DNA from 2 places in the Xanthobacter albus genome. Region 2 is predicted to be linked to the other one. Evidence: riboswitches for the same ligand, from Rfam matches in the RefSeq annotation. Region 2 holds a riboswitch; the other holds the start of a gene.
What was found. Region 2 has a riboswitch for cobalamin ahead of cobW (cobalamin biosynthesis protein CobW). Riboswitches for the same ligand answer to the same signal wherever they lie in the genome.
Positions count from the first base shown of each region.

Region 1: linked by a shared signal. The riboswitch ahead of V5F75_RS18990 (TonB-dependent receptor plug domain-containing protein) and the one ahead of cobW (cobalamin biosynthesis protein CobW) in region 2 are both predicted to bind cobalamin.

Region 1 covers NZ_CM195532.1:4,264,654-4,271,894, reverse strand. Annotated here, with positions in the region: gene V5F75_RS19010 (universal stress protein) at 1-11, shown strand, start outside; gene V5F75_RS19005 (ABC transporter ATP-binding protein) at 28-813, opposite strand; gene V5F75_RS19000 (FecCD family ABC transporter permease) at 821-1,840, opposite strand; gene V5F75_RS18995 (ABC transporter substrate-binding protein) at 1,840-2,796, opposite strand; gene V5F75_RS18990 (TonB-dependent receptor plug domain-containing protein) at 2,809-4,830, opposite strand; cobalamin riboswitch at 4,954-5,156, opposite strand; gene tyrS (tyrosine--tRNA ligase) at 5,279-6,523, opposite strand; gene V5F75_RS18980 (anhydro-N-acetylmuramic acid kinase) at 6,657-7,241, shown strand, end outside.
Region 2 covers NZ_CM195532.1:4,097,728-4,104,968, reverse strand. Annotated here, with positions in the region: gene cobN (cobaltochelatase subunit CobN) at 1-1,594, opposite strand, end outside; gene cobW (cobalamin biosynthesis protein CobW) at 1,598-2,653, opposite strand; cobalamin riboswitch at 2,747-2,972, opposite strand; gene cobO (cob(I)yrinic acid a,c-diamide adenosyltransferase) at 3,010-3,618, shown strand; gene V5F75_RS18335 (DUF1289 domain-containing protein) at 3,618-4,505, shown strand; gene V5F75_RS18330 (cobyric acid synthase) at 4,510-5,955, shown strand; gene V5F75_RS18325 (glycosyltransferase) at 6,499-7,241, shown strand, end outside.

The sequences.
Region 1 (7,241 bases), 170 kb from region 2:
TGGCCCACTGAGGCCCCACGCCCCCGCTCACCGGGCGGGGGCGTCTTCCGTCCGCGGGCAGCGCGACCACGGCAGGATGAAGCGCTCGCCGTGGCGCTCGCCGCTTTCCACATGGATACCATAGGCCGCTTCGAGCCGCGCGGGCGTCATCACCTCTTCCGGCGTGCCATCGGCCATGAGTCGCCCGCCGTGGAGCAGGGCCACCCTGTCGCAGAAGCGGGCCGCCAGCGTCAGGTCGTGCAGCACCACCACCACGGTGAGGCCCGCCCGCGCCTGCCGGCGCAGCACCTCCATCACATGGAGCTGGTGATAGGGATCGAGCGCCGCCACCGGCTCGTCGGCGAGCAGGGCGCGGCCTTCCACCGCCAGCGCCCGCGCCAGCAGCACGCGCATCTTCTCCCCGCCCGAGAGGCTGCCGGCCGGCCTGCCGGCGAAGGCGTCCACGTCCGCCGCCGTCATGGCGCGGGCGACGGCGGCGGCGTCCACGGCCGGGCTGGTGCCGTGGGGCAGGCGGCCGAGGGCCACCACATGCTCCACCCGCATGGGCCAGTGGATGCGCCCGCCCTGGGCGAGGTAGGCAAGGCTGCGGCCCAGCACCCGCCGCCCCACGGATGTGGCGTCGGCACCGTCGTAGAGCACCGTGCCGGCCACGGTTTCCTGGAGGTGGGCGAGCACGCGCAGCAGCGTGGTCTTGCCGGCGCCGTTGGGGCCGAGCAGGCCCAGCAGCTCGCCGGGCCGGGCGGAAAGCTCCACCCCTTCGAGCACGGTGCGAGCGCCGCGCCTCACTACGATGCCGCTGGCGGAGATCAGCATGGCGGCCTCATTCCGTTTCCGTGCCGAGCCGGCGCAGCAGCAGCAGGAAGAAGGGCGCGCCGATGAGCGCCGTCACCACCCCCAGCTTCAGCTCCGGCCGGGTGGGGATGAGCCGCACCAAGATGTCCGCGCCGAGGGTGAGGGCGGCGCCGGCGAGGGCGCTCGCCAGCAGCAGCCGGCCGGGGCGGTGGCCCACCAGCGGCCGCAGCAGGTGCGGCACCACAAGCCCCACGAAGCCGATGGCGCCGGAGACCGCCACCGAGGCACCCACCATCCCCGCCGTTCCCGCGATGGCGACAAGGCGCAGGCGGGGCAGGGAGAAGCCGAGGCTCTCGGCCGTCTCCTCGCCCAGGGTAAGGGCATCGAGCCCGCGGGCGGTGGAGAGCACCAGCGCCGCCCCCACCAGGATGAAGGGCAAGGCGAGCAGCACGTGCTGCAGGCTGCGGTCCGAGAGTGAGCCCATCAGCCAGAACACGATTTCCAGCGTGGCATAGGGGCTGGGCGAGAGATTGAGCGCGAGGGCGGTGAGGGCGCCCGCGAGGCTGTTGAGCGCGACGCCTGCGAGGATGAGCGCGGTGGTGGAGGCTCCGCGCCGGGCAAGGGCGAGCAGCACCGCCGTGGCGAGCGCGGCCCCCGCGAGGCCGCCGAGCGGCAACGCCAGCGCGAACAGGGTCGCCGCGCCGAAATAGAAGGCCGTGACAGCCCCCAGCGCCGCCGCGCCCGAGACGCCCACCACTCCCGGATCCGCCAGCGGATTGCGCATCAGCCCCTGCAGCGCCGCCCCCGTGAGGCCCAGGCTGAAGCCCACCAGCAGGCCGAGCAGCGCCCGCGGCAGGCGCAACTGCACCAGCACCAGGGCATCGAGCCCGTGGCGGCCGGCGAGGATGTCGGAAACCGCCGCGCCCCAGTCGATGGGGGCGTAGCCGATGGCGAGCGAGAGCGCGAACAGCGCCAGCGCCAGCGCCGAGAGCAGCGCCAGCAGCAGCGGCTGGGGCAAGGCGGCGGGTTCCGCGAAGGCGTCGTCCATCAGCGTGTCCGGGTGGGAGCGGGCGCGGCGGCGATGCCGGCCGGCGCCGCGGAATGGGCGGCCTTCGACAGGCGCGTGAACGCCTCGCCGAGCTGCGGCCCCACGCACGCCCAAAGCCTCAGCGGCATGGGCGCGACGCGCCCGTGCGCGAGCGCCTCGGCGATGGCGGGGTGGCGCATCATCTCGCGGGCGAGGGAGGGCGGCGCGCCGGGCTCGTCATCCACCACCAGCACGTCGGGCCGGGCGGCGAGGATCTCCTCCAGGGAGAGCTGGCCGAGTTTGTCGGGGGAGAGGCGGGCGGCCACGTTGTCGAGCCCGGCCCGGCGCATGAGGTCGTCGGGCAGGCTGTCGCGGCCGACCGTGAAGCCGTTGGGGCGCAGCACCACCGTGCGCGGCGCGGGATGGGGCGGCGGCGGAGCGGCGGCGATGGCGTCCTCGATCTCCCGCACCATCTCCTCCCCCTTCTCGGGCACGCCGAGGCGGGCGGCCACAGCGCGGATCTGCGCATAGCCCTCCTCCAGGCTGGTGGGAATGGTGAGCTCCATCACCGGAATGCCGAAGCGCTGCAGCAGCGCCACGGTGCTGCGGGTGGTGAAGGCGCCGGCGAGCACGAGGTCGGGTGCCAGCGGCACCACCTCCTCCGCGAGGCCCCGGTTGGCGGGGATGCCGGCGGCGAGATCCGTCACCGTGGAGCTGACCGGATCGGCCGCGAGGCTGGTGACGGAGATGACGCTGCCCCTGGGCGCGAGGCGCAGCGCCAGCTCGTCGGCGCAGAGGTTCAGCGAGACGATGCGGCGGGGTGGGGCGGCGGGCTCCGGCCCGGCCGCCCACGCCGGCGCGGCGCGCGCCGGAGCGAGCACGGCGGCGCCGACCACCGCCGCCGTCAGGATGCGGCGCGCCCACCCCCGGCCGGCCGGGCCGGCGGCGGAACGGGGAGGGGGAGAGGCGCGCTGCACTGTCCGGAGTCCTCAGTAGGTGAGCTTCAGGCCGGCATAGGCGGACATGCCGGGGGCCAGATAGCCGTTGGGGTTTTCGTAGGTCTCATCGAACAGGTTGTCGATGCGCCCGAAGATCTTGACGTTCTGGTTGACGGTGTAGTTCGCCGCCACGTTGAAGATGGTGTAGCCGGGCTGCTCCACGAAGGCATAGGTGGTGCGGTCGATGTCCCACCAGTCGGAGAGATACACCAGGGTGGCGGAGAGGGTGAGCGGCTCCACCGGCTGCCAGTTGACCGCCAGCGACACCTTGTTCTTCGGGCGGCGCAGGGGCGTGCAGGTATCGATGCCGGTGGGGGCGCAGGAGCCGGGCGAAACCCCGTCCTCGGGGTGGCCGACGGCGTCGGTATAAGTGTAGTCCGCGCGCACGGAGAGATTGTCGGTGACCTTCACGGCGACGAAGGCTTCCCAGCCGTCCGTGGTGACGCTGGCGATGTTGGAGTTGCTCCAGACATAGGTCGAAACCTGGACTGAATTGATCAGGTTCGTGATGTCGTTGCTGAAATAGGTGGCGCCGAAGCTGACGCGATCCTGCCACAGGGCCTGCTCGAAGCCGGCATCCCAGCCGGTGCTTTCTTCCGGCTGAAGGTTGGGGTTGCCGCCGGAGGGGGCATAGAGCTGGTAAAGGGTGGGCGCCTTGAAGCCGGTGCCGTAGGTGACCTTCAGCTTGGTGCCGGTCTCGGGGAACCGCAGCGCGGGGGCGAGGCGCCAGGTGGTGTGGTCGCCGAAATCGTCGTTGCTGTCGTAGCGCACGTTGGCGGCGAGGAAGAGGCGCTCGAGCAGCGTGGACTGGAGCTGGGCGTAGCCGGCGGTGTCGCCGGTGCTGGCGTCCATGCTCGACCACGTGCTCTCGCTGGTCATGCTCTCGTTGTAGCGCTCCACGCCCAGGAGGATGCTCTGGCCGGGCATGAAGGTGTAGTTGGAGCGCAGGTAATAGGTCTGGCGGTCGCCGTCATAGGCGCTCACGTTGTTCGGGTAGGGGCTGGCATTGTCGCGGGTGTAGTCGGTGGCGGAGACGCCGAAGGTGCTCACCAGCTTGTCGTCGAGCGCCTTCCACTGCCCTTCCGCCTTGCCGATGAAGAACTTGCCGTAGCCCGTGTCCTGCAGCGGCGCGGGATAGCCGGTGTAGGTCGAGGAGTTGTAGAGGTCCGAGGTGTAGGCAAGCTGGGTCTGGATGTAGCGGGCGACGAGGTTCACCGAAAAGGCGTCGTTGATGTCGGCGTCGAGGCGGCCGGAATAGGTCCAGTTGTCGGAGTTGTTGTTGTTCGCCACCTCGCCGGGGAGCAGGATGTTCTGCGGCGTCACCGGGATCGCGGTTGAGGCGAAGTGGCCGACATTGAAGGCGTAGCCGATATTGTTGTTGTAGCCGCCGGTGAGGCTCCCGACCTGGTTGAAGGTGCCGAGGGCGCCCGCCTCCAGGTATCCGGCGGCCTTGGCCGGGCCCGAGCCGCGCTCGGTGGTCATGGAGATGACGCCGCCGATGGCGTCCGAGCCGTAGAGGCCGCTCTGCGGGCCGCGCAGCACCTCCATGCGGGCGAAGTCGTTGGTATACAAGGTGCCGAGGTCGAATGCCCCATTGGCGCTGGAGGGGTCGCCGAGATCGATGCCGTCGAGCAGGATCTTGGTCTGGTTGGAATTCGTGCCACGCATGAAGACCGAGGTGGTGCCGCCGGGACCGCCGGTCTGCACCACATTGAGGCCGGGCACCGATTGAAGCGCGTCCGGCACGTCGCGGCGCTGGGTCTCGTCCAGCTCCTGGCGGGTGATGACGGTGACCGAGCTCGCCACCTCGTTCGCGGGCGTGGGAATGGTGGTGGCGCTCACCACCACGTCCGGCAGGTCGATCTGGCCGCCGTCGGCCTGGACGCCGCCCGCCGACTGGGCGAGCGCCGGCGTCGCGGCCAGGAGGGCGACGAGGCTCGCGGAGAAGGAGAGCGGGGCGATGCGGCGCAGGCCGCCGGAAAAGGCGATGGCTGAAGGCGGGACGACGGACATTCGGACCTCGGGCGGGACGCCAGTGGCACGTCACCGCGAACGAGGGCCCGAGCACCGCGCAGCCCTGAAGCCGCGCGCCGCGAACCAGCCCGCCACCGGAACACCCCGCCCGATGAGCCCGCGTGTGACCACGGATCGACGGCAGGTCTCCTGGCTCGCGGGTCGCCGCCCTTCGCCGCCTTCCCAGGCCCCGAGTGCCCAGTGGCGTTTGGCGAAGGGCTCGCCGCTTACAGTTGCGGGGGCAGCTGCGGAATGGAGCGCCTTGCGCCCGCACCGCATTCCCTTTTCATTCCTCTGGGAGGAATACCGTCAGGAGGCAACCTAGGCGAGGGGTTGTCGGCACGTCAATGCCCCGCTTCCGCGCGGCTTCCGCCGCAATCCCTTATGCGGCGGAACTGTTGCAGCGCGGCATCACCGCCGGCCCTGGCGGAGGCCGGCGGCAGCCTCCTCACACCGGCTTCAGCAGCACGTGCTTCTTCTTGCCGAGGGAGAGCTTGATGACGCCTTCTGCGGTGAGCGCCGCCGGGGTGAGGGTCGCCTTCTCGTCGTTCACGGCCGCGTCGTTCACCTTCAACCCGCCGCCCTTGATCTGCCGGCGCGCCTCGCTCGTGGAGGCGACGAGCCCCGCCGTCACGAACGCGTTGGCCACGCCCAGGCCGGCTTCGAGCTGGGCGGCGGGCACCTCCACCGTGGGCAGGTTCACCGCCAGCGCGCCCTCCTCGAAGGTGGCGCGCGCCGTCTCCCGCGCCTGCTCGGCGGCGATGCGGCCATGCAGCAGGGCGGTCGCCTCGGTGGCCAGCACCTCCTTGGCGAGGTTGATCTCCTGGTCCTTCAGGGCGGCGAGGCGGGCGATCTCGTCCAGCGGCAGCTCGGTGAACAGCTTCAGGAAGCGCTCCACGTCCGCGTCGCCGGCATTGCGCCAGTACTGCCAGTATTCGTAAGGCGAGAGCAGCTCGGCATCGAGCCACACGGCGCCGCCGGCGGTCTTGCCCATCTTGGCGCCGGAGGAGGTGGTGAGCAGCGGCGTGGTGAGCGCGAACAGCTCCGCTCCGCGCATGCGCCGGCCCAGCTCCATGCCGTTGACGATGTTGCCCCACTGGTCGGAGCCGCCCATCTGCAGGATGCAGCCGTGGCGCTTGGACAGCTCCACGAAGTCATAGGCCTGCAGGATCATGTAGTTGAATTCGAGGAAGGTGAGCGGCTGCTCGCGCTCCAGGCGCAGCTTCACCGAATCGAACGTGAGCATGCGGTTGATGGTGAAGTGCGGCCCCACCTCCCGCAGCAGGGGGATGTACTTCAGCTCGTCCAGCCAGTCCGCGTTGTTGGCCATTCTGGCGCCCGCCTCGAAATCGAGGAAGCGGGCGAACACCTTGCGGATCGAGGCGATGTTCGCGTTGATCTGCTCATCGGTGAGCATCCTGCGCGCCTCGTCCTTGCCGGAGGGGTCGCCGATCTTGGTGGTGCCCCCGCCCATGAGGGCGATGGGGTTGTGCCCCGTGCGCTGCAGGGTGCGCAGCATCATGATGGAGAGCAGGTGCCCCGCATGCAGGCTGGAAGCGGTGGCGTCGAAGCCGATATAGGCGGTGATGGGCCCTTCCGCGGCCTTGGCATCGAGGCGCTCGAGGTCCGAGCACTGGTGGATGTAGCCGCGCTCGTCGAGCGTGCGCAGGAAATCGGAACGGAAGGTGGTCATCGCGATCAGTCGGTTGGAGGCGCGTTACGCGCGCGGAAAGGAAGCGTGGTGTATCAGGTCCGGCGCCGGATTGCATGGGGGAGGGCACCCCCGTGGTACGCCCCCGGCGCGGAAGCGGGAGAGGAAGCAGGGCATGCGCGTCGTCGGGCTGATGAGCGGTACTTCCATGGACGGCATCGACGCCGCCCTCATCGACACCGACGGAGAGAGCGTCTCCTGGCTCGGGCCGTCGCTGACCGTGCCCTACGACCCCGAGACCCGCGCCCTGCTGGAACAGGCCATGGCCGACGCACGGGGCGTCAACGCCCGCACCGACCGGCCGGGCGCGCTGGCGCGGGCCGAGCGGCGCATCACCGATCTCCATGCCGCGGCGGTGCGCGCGCTGCTGGTGCCGCTGCGCCTTTCGGCCGGCGATATCGACCTCGTGGGCTTCCACGGCCAGACGGTGCTCCACCGGCCGGATGCGCGGCTGACCGTGCAGATCGGGGAGGGGGCGCGGCTCGCGGCGTCCCTCGGCGTGCCGGTGGTGGCGGATTTCCGCGCCGCCGACGTGGCGGCGGGCGGCCAGGGGGCGCCGCTGGTGCCCGTGTTCCATGCGGCCCTCGCCGCCGGCGTCGGCGGGCCGCGCCCGCTCGCGGTGCTGAACGTGGGCGGGGTGGCGAACGTCACGGTGATCGACGGCGCGGCGCCGCCCATCGCCTGCGACACCGGGCCCGGC
Region 2 (7,241 bases):
CGTCCGCCTCCGCGCGCAGCCACAGGTAGAAGGCGACATAAGCGTGGCGCGGCACGCGGGAGAGGTCGTGATAGTCGCCATCCCGCCGCACCGGAAGGCCGCGCTCGGGTTGCAGGGCGACGATGGCCTTGCCCCGCCGGACAGCGGAGAAGGCGAAGCCTTGGGGGGTCATGTCCGGGTCGTCCTGCGGCGCGCCCCACGCCGTGTGCAGCTCCGCGCGCAGCGTTTCCGGCAGGCTGCCGAGCGCCGCCTCATAGGCATCGCGCGGCCAGTAAATGCGCCCTTCCGCGAGGGCGCGGGCGAGGGGCTCGCCCGGCGCCGCGTCGTATCCCTCAGCCGCGAGGTCGGCGAGCATCGCCTCGGCCGAGGCCAGGGGATCGAGGCCCACCGCATGGGCCATGTTCCAGGCGCGGCCCGGATAGGTGGAGAGCACCAGGGCTGGGCGCCGGGCATGCGCCGGCCGCGCCGCCAGCCGCGCCCAGGCGGCCACGCGGTCGGCGATGGCGGCGACGCGGCCGGGATGGGGGGCGTGGACCGCCCGCGCGTATTCGAGCTGCGGGTCGCGCTCCGCCGGCGCCTTAAACGAGGCGACCCCGGCGAAGATGCGCCCGTCCACCTCCGGCAGCACCACATGCATGGCGAGGTCCGCCGGCGAGAGTCCGCGCGCGGCGGCGCTCCAGGCCTCGATGGTCGAGGTCGCGAGCGCCACCTGGAACACCGGTACGCCCGCCGCGTCGAGCGGCGAGGCGCCGCCCTCCTGCCCCTTGTTTTCCTGCCGGCCCGAGAAGGCGGTGGCGTTCACGATGGCTGCCGGCGCGAGCGTGGCCACCTGCCGGGCGAGCCATTCCGCCGCGCCGGTCGCCTTCAGCGAGGGCGCGAACAGGCCCAGCACACGGAAGCCGCGTTGCCGCAGGGCCGAGAACAGTGCCTCCACAGGCGCCGTGTCGGCCGCCACGAGGTAGGAGCGGTAGAACACCACGAGCGCCAGCGGCGCGCCGTCGCCGCCGATGGCCGGTTCCGGCGCGCGCACGCCGTCCTCGGGCGTCCAGGCGCCGTAGGGCGGCAGCGTCTTCGCGCCCGGCACCGGCGGGGCATAGAGGCCGGCGGCCAGCGCCATCTGCGCCAGCGCCGCCTGGGCCGCGACCGCGCCGCCCGCGTCGCACAGCGCCGCCAGCCGCTCCAGCGTCGATCCCGGCACGGTGGAGACGGCGTCGAGCCGTGCGTCGGGCCGTCCGTCCGCCGGCAGCACCGCGAGCGCGATGCCCCTGGCGCGCGCCAGCGCCTCGACCTGGCTCACGCCGTAGGGCCAATAGGGCAGGCCGCCGATGAGCCGGACGAGGATGCCCCGCGCGCCGGAAAGGGTGCGCTCCACATAGGTGTCCACGGAGAGCGGGTGCCGCAGCGCGGCGATGTTGGCGAGCCGCAGGGAGGGCATGCCCCCCTCGCGCCCGCCGCCGCGCCGCCAGCCGGCCGCGAAGGCGCCGAGATCGGAATCGGAGAAGGACAGCACCACCAGCTCGGCCGGGCTCTGGCCGAGATCGGCGGGCGTCTCGGTCTCGTCGAGGCCGTGGCTTTCGCGGAAGACGACGTGCATGGCCTATTCGGCGGCCTCGGCCCGCGGCGCGAGGATGGCACGGATGGCGTCGGCATCCACGTCGTCATGCTCGGCGATGACCACGAGCCGGCCCCGGCGCCGCTCCTGCGGTCCCCACGGCCGGTCGTACTGGTGGCGCACCCGCGCGCCCACCGCCTGGACCAGGAGGCGCATGGGCTTGCCGGCCACCGCCGCATGGCCCTTCACCCGGAGGATGTTCCGCCGTGCCGCCAGCTCGGTGATCCGCGCCGCCAGCTCGGCGGGGTCGGCCAGCTCGGGGATGTCGATGACCACGCTGTCGAAATCGTCGTGGTGGTGGTCGGAGGCGTCGTCATGGTGGCTCGGGCGGGCGTCGAGGTCATCCTCGGCGGCGGCGCCGAGGCCGAGGATCACGCGCGGGTCCACGGCGCCGTCCACCACCTCGATGACGGGCAGGGGGCGCGGCGCCTCTGCGTGAATGATCGCCTTCGCCTTGGCCACGCCCTCCGGGCCGGCGAGGTCGGCCTTGGTGAGCAGGACGATGTCGGCGCAGGCGATCTGGTCCTCGAACACCTCGCTGAGCGGGGTCTCGTGGTCGATGCTCGCGTCCGCCTGGCGCTGGCGGTCCACGGCCGCCGTGTCGGGCGCGAAGCGGCCGGCCGCCACGGCTTCCGCGTCGGCGAGGGCAATGACGCCGTCCACGGTGATCCTGGAGCGGATGTCCGGCCAGTCGAAGGCCTTCACGAGCGGCTTGGGCAGGGCAAGGCCGGAGGTCTCGATCAGGATGTGCTCGGGCCGGGGATCGAGCGCCATCAGCGCCTCGATGGTGGGGATGAAGTCATCGGCCACGGTGCAGCAGATGCAGCCGTTGGCGAGCTCGATGATGTTCTCCGCCGGGCAGTCGGGCAGGGCGCAGCCCTTCAGGATCTCCCCGTCCACGCCCACGTCGCCGAACTCGTTGACCACCACCGCGAGGCGCCGCCCCCCCGCGTTGCGCATCAGGTGGGAGATGAGCGTGGTCTTGCCCGAGCCGAGAAAGCCCGTGATGACGGTGACGGGTAGCTTTTCGAGGTTGGCCATGGCGCCCTTGGTCCCACATGGTGATGGCACAGGGGGATTCTCATGGCGGGCGGGTGCGCGCGCAGCCCTCCCGACACCGGTGCACCCCGCCGGCTTCGTCGGTTTGGGCTGGCAGGTCTCCCGGCTTGCGGAAGTCAGAGGCGCCTTTCGGCCCTCTGTCGGGCGCCCTGCCTTCCCGGTGGCGAAACCAGTGGCGTCGGGCGACCTCTCCGGTCACGGTCGCGGGGGCGGCTGCGCTTGGGCCGTGCTCCTGATCGGAGCGGCCTGGCGCATTCCCTTTTCATCTGTTTACACAGACACCAGCGTCGGGGGAATGTGCCCGAACGGCCCGCCCTGTCAAGCGCGAAGGAACTGAGATGGAAGACCTGACCGCCCGCCACAACGCCAAGATGAAGGTCGTCAAGGCGGCGCGGGACGAGTTGATGAAGACGAAGACGCAGGAGAAGGGGCTCGTCATCGTCCACACGGGGGCGGGCAAGGGCAAGTCCTCCTCCGGCTTCGGCATGGTCCTGCGCTGCATCGCCCACGGCATGCCCTGCGCGGTGGTGCAGTTCATCAAGGGCGACCGGGATACCGGCGAGAAGACCCTGCTGCGCGAGCGGTTCGCGCAGGAGTGCCGCTTCTTCGTCTCGGGAGAGGGCTTTACCTGGGAGACCCAGGACCGCGAGCGCGACGTGGCCGCCGCCCGCAACGGATGGCGCATCGCCCAGGAGCAGATCCTTGACCCTGAAATCCGCTTCGTGCTTCTGGACGAGATCAACATCGCCCTGCGTTACGACTATCTCGACATTGCCGAGGTGGTGGATTTTCTCCTCACGCGGAAGCCGCCCATGACCCACGTCTGCCTCACCGGCCGCAACGCGCGGCCGGAGCTGGTCGCGGCCGCCGATCTCGTGACAGAGATGACGCTCGTGAAGCATCCCTTCCGCGACGGCGTGAAGGCCCAGGCGGGGATCGAGTTCTGATGAATGCCGTGGAGAAGGTGCGCCCGGCCAGCCCCTGCATCGGCGCCTGCGCCATGGACGAGGCGCGCGGCCTGTGCACCGGCTGCGCCCGCACCCGCGATGAGATCGCCATCTGGGGCTCCGCCGACGAGGCGACCCGCGACCGCGTCTGGCGCGCGCTGCCGGCACGCGCCGCCGCGCTCGGCCTCGCGGTGCGGCGGCTCCCCTGGCGGGGGGAGGCGCTGCTGGACGAGGTGGAGCGCCGCTTCACCGAGGCGCAGGGCACCTTCGTCGCGGGTGTGCACGGCGCCGTGGCGGAGGTGCTGCGCGCGCCGGGGGAGGCGTTCGAGGCGCGGCGCGCGGGTGCGACGCTGACCCTGCGCACGGCCCGCGCGGCGCTCCGCCTTGAGGCGCCCCCGCATCTGGCCGCGTTCGAGATGACGCGGGCCGGTGCCGCGCCGCTCATCGCCCTGGCGGTGCCGGCGGGACGGGTGGGCCCCGAAGGCCCGCGCGCGCTCACCGCCCTCGGCCCGGACACGGAGGCGCTGCTCGCCCGCGATGGCGGGGGGATGCGCTTCGACCTCGGCCTCGGGCGCCGGGCGGCGCGCTTCTCCATCCGCTGCTCCGCCGGGCTCGCCTCGCGCGTCGCCGACCATTGCGGCGCGCCCTGGCCCGAATGCCTCGCGCGCATCGGCGGCGCCGTGCTGGCGGAGAGCCCGGTGCGGGTGGTGGAAGCGCCCTGTCTTCGGGCGGAGGTGGATGCCCCCATTCCCCCGCCCGAGGGGCGATCGCCGGAGGGGCCCCACACCCACCTCCTGCCGGAGGTGCTGGCCCATGGCCTCGACGCCCCGCCGGGGCTGGCGCTGCCGAAGGGCTACATCCTCTCCCTCCTGTTCTACCCGGCCTGATCCCATGGCGCGCGCGATCATGCTCCAGGGCACCGGCAGCAATGTCGGCAAGTCCCTTCTCGTGGCCGGCCTGTGCCGGGCGGCGCGGCGGCGCGGGCTCTCCGTCGCGCCTTTCAAGCCGCAGAACATGTCGAACAACGCGGCGGTGACCGCCGACGGCGGCGAGATCGGCCGTGCCCAGGCGCTGCAGGCGCTGGCCTGCGGCCTTTCCCCCCACACCGACATGAACCCGGTGCTGCTCAAGCCCGAGAGCGACGTGGGCGCGCAGGTCATCGTGCAGGGGCGGCGCCTCGCCACCGCGCGGGCGGGGGCGTATTTCAAGCTCAAGCCGCAGCTCCTGGGCACCGTGGTGGAGAGCTTCCGCCGCCTTTCCACCGCCCATGACCTCGTCATCGTGGAGGGCGCGGGCAGCCCGGCGGAGGTGAACCTGCGCAAGGGGGATATCGCCAACATGGGCTTCGCGCGGGCGGCCGATGTGCCGGTCATCCTGGCGGGCGACATCGACCGCGGCGGCGTGATCGCCCAGATCGTCGGCACCAGGGCGGTGATCGACCCGGAGGATGCGGCCCTGGTGGCCGGCTTTCTCGTCAACAAGTTCCGTGGCGACCCGCGCCTGTTCGACGACGGCTACGCCCTGATCGCGGCCGCGACCGGCTGGCGCGGCTTCGGGGTCTGCCCCTGGTTTCCCGATGCCTGGAGGCTGCCGGCGGAGGACGCGCTGGATATCGGCGCCCCGCGGCGGGCGGGCGGGCCGCACGTGGTGTGCCTCGTGCTCTCGCGCATCGCCAATTTCGACGATCTCGACCCGCTGGCGCAGGAGCCGGGCCTGCGCCTCACCATGCTGGGCCCCGGCCGGGCCATTCCCGGCGATGCGGACCTCGTGATCGTGCCCGGCACCAAGTCCACCCGCGGCGATCTCGTCTTCCTGCGGGCGCAGGGGTGGGATGTGGACCTTGCCGCCCACCGCCGTCGGGGCGGCCGCGTGCTGGGCATTTGCGGCGGCTACCAGATGCTTGGCCGCACCATCGCCGATCCGGAGGGAATCGAGGGCCGGGCTGGCAGCGACCCTGGCCTCGGCCTGCTGGAGGTCGAGACCGTGATGACGCCGGACAAGCGCCTCATCGAGGTGGAGGCCGTCCATGCGGCTTCGGGCCGGGCGTTCCACGGCTATGAGATCCACATCGGCCGCACGCAGGGGCCCGATTGCGCGCGCCCCTTCGCTTATGTCGGCGCCGCAGCGGAGGGCGCCGTCAGCGCCGATGGGCGGGTGGTTGGCAGTTACCTTCATGGCATGTTCCGCGACGACGCGTTTCGCGCCGCCGTGCTGGCCGATCTCGGCGCCGCCGCGTCCGTGCGCTACGGCACGGGCGTGGAGGCGACCCTGGACGCCCTGGCCGTGCATCTGGAGGCCCACCTGGACGTGGAGGGGCTGCTCGCCACCGCGCGATAGGCCGGTTTTGGCCGGCGGCCTCCTTGCGGATTTCCGGCCTCCCGCTCGTGTTTTCTGGGGATCGCGCCGGCCAATTCTCGGAAAAGCCGGAGCGCCTCTTGCCTTCGCGCCCGCATCGGCCCGCCCCGACCTCAAGATGAGCCGAGGCAAAAAGGTCATATCGAGGGCGGTCCATGTATTGTGCAGTGCGAATAGCCCCATCCCGGCGGGAAATATTCGCCCTCGCGCCCGTCAACGAAACCCCGTGGACCTCCCGCGGACAATCGATTGCGTCGAAGTCCCAATAGCCCATCTTTCATGGCGCGGGTCGATTATGTCCAGAGCGGTGCTCGTCATCTTACCTTCGTCATCGACGCGGCAGACCTCCTCCTTGATTCGGAGTCCCGGACCTGTGTCTTTGTCGCTGACAGCGGGGTGGAACGTGTGGTAAGGGCGGAGTAGCGAAAGTGGCGAGACTTTCATGAACACGTTCTGCGCGAACTGCTGGCTGCTGCATCCATGACAGCTCCGCGAGGTCCACGGTCCCAGCAGGCGGATTTTGCATTGAGCAAAAACAGCGACACTTGCGGCGAGGCAACCGTTTCCAGGCGCGATGGCGCGGGAGCCGGGCGTACCGGCGGCGTTCTTGAGGCTTATCTGCTGGAAAAGCTGTTTTCCCACCGTTCTCTCCCGGAGGGCGAGGGCCGGTTCTCGGCGGGGGAGGCGGGCCTGCTCCTGCCGGCGCTCTACCGGCCCGTCGCCGATGCGCGCTATGCCGGGCGTATCCTGTGCGTGCCGCGCCCGGGCGACGGGCGCACCGATCCGCAGCTGTGTGCCCTCTCGGGGGCCGATCTGGTCCTGCGGGCGGATGTCTCCGGCGGGGCGGGGGGCATCGAGGCCTTCATCGATTCCCTTTCGTCCGCCGCCTTCGTGCTTTGTGGCTGCCTGCCGGCGGCGGTCGTCGCCGCGGCCTATGGGGTGCCCTTCGCCTTCTGGGGCGAGACGGCTTCCGACCCTTCACCGGAGCTGCGGCAGTTCGCGGAGGAGGTCGGGCTTCCGGCTGCCGCCGCCGCGAATGCCATTTCGGGCCGCAAGCTTCATGATGCGCTGGGGCGCGCTCTCACGTGGCCGCCGCTGCCGTGGCGGGCCCTGGCTTCCGCGCCGTGGCCCCTTCGGCCCGAGGCGCTGGAGCGCATCCTCGCCCATTTCGATCGTTCCGGCTCCGCCGGCAAGGACCGCCTCGCCGGCGCGATCCGCTCTTGGGCGAAGGGGCGCGGGGCCGCCGGCGCGCCCTCGGCCCGCACCGA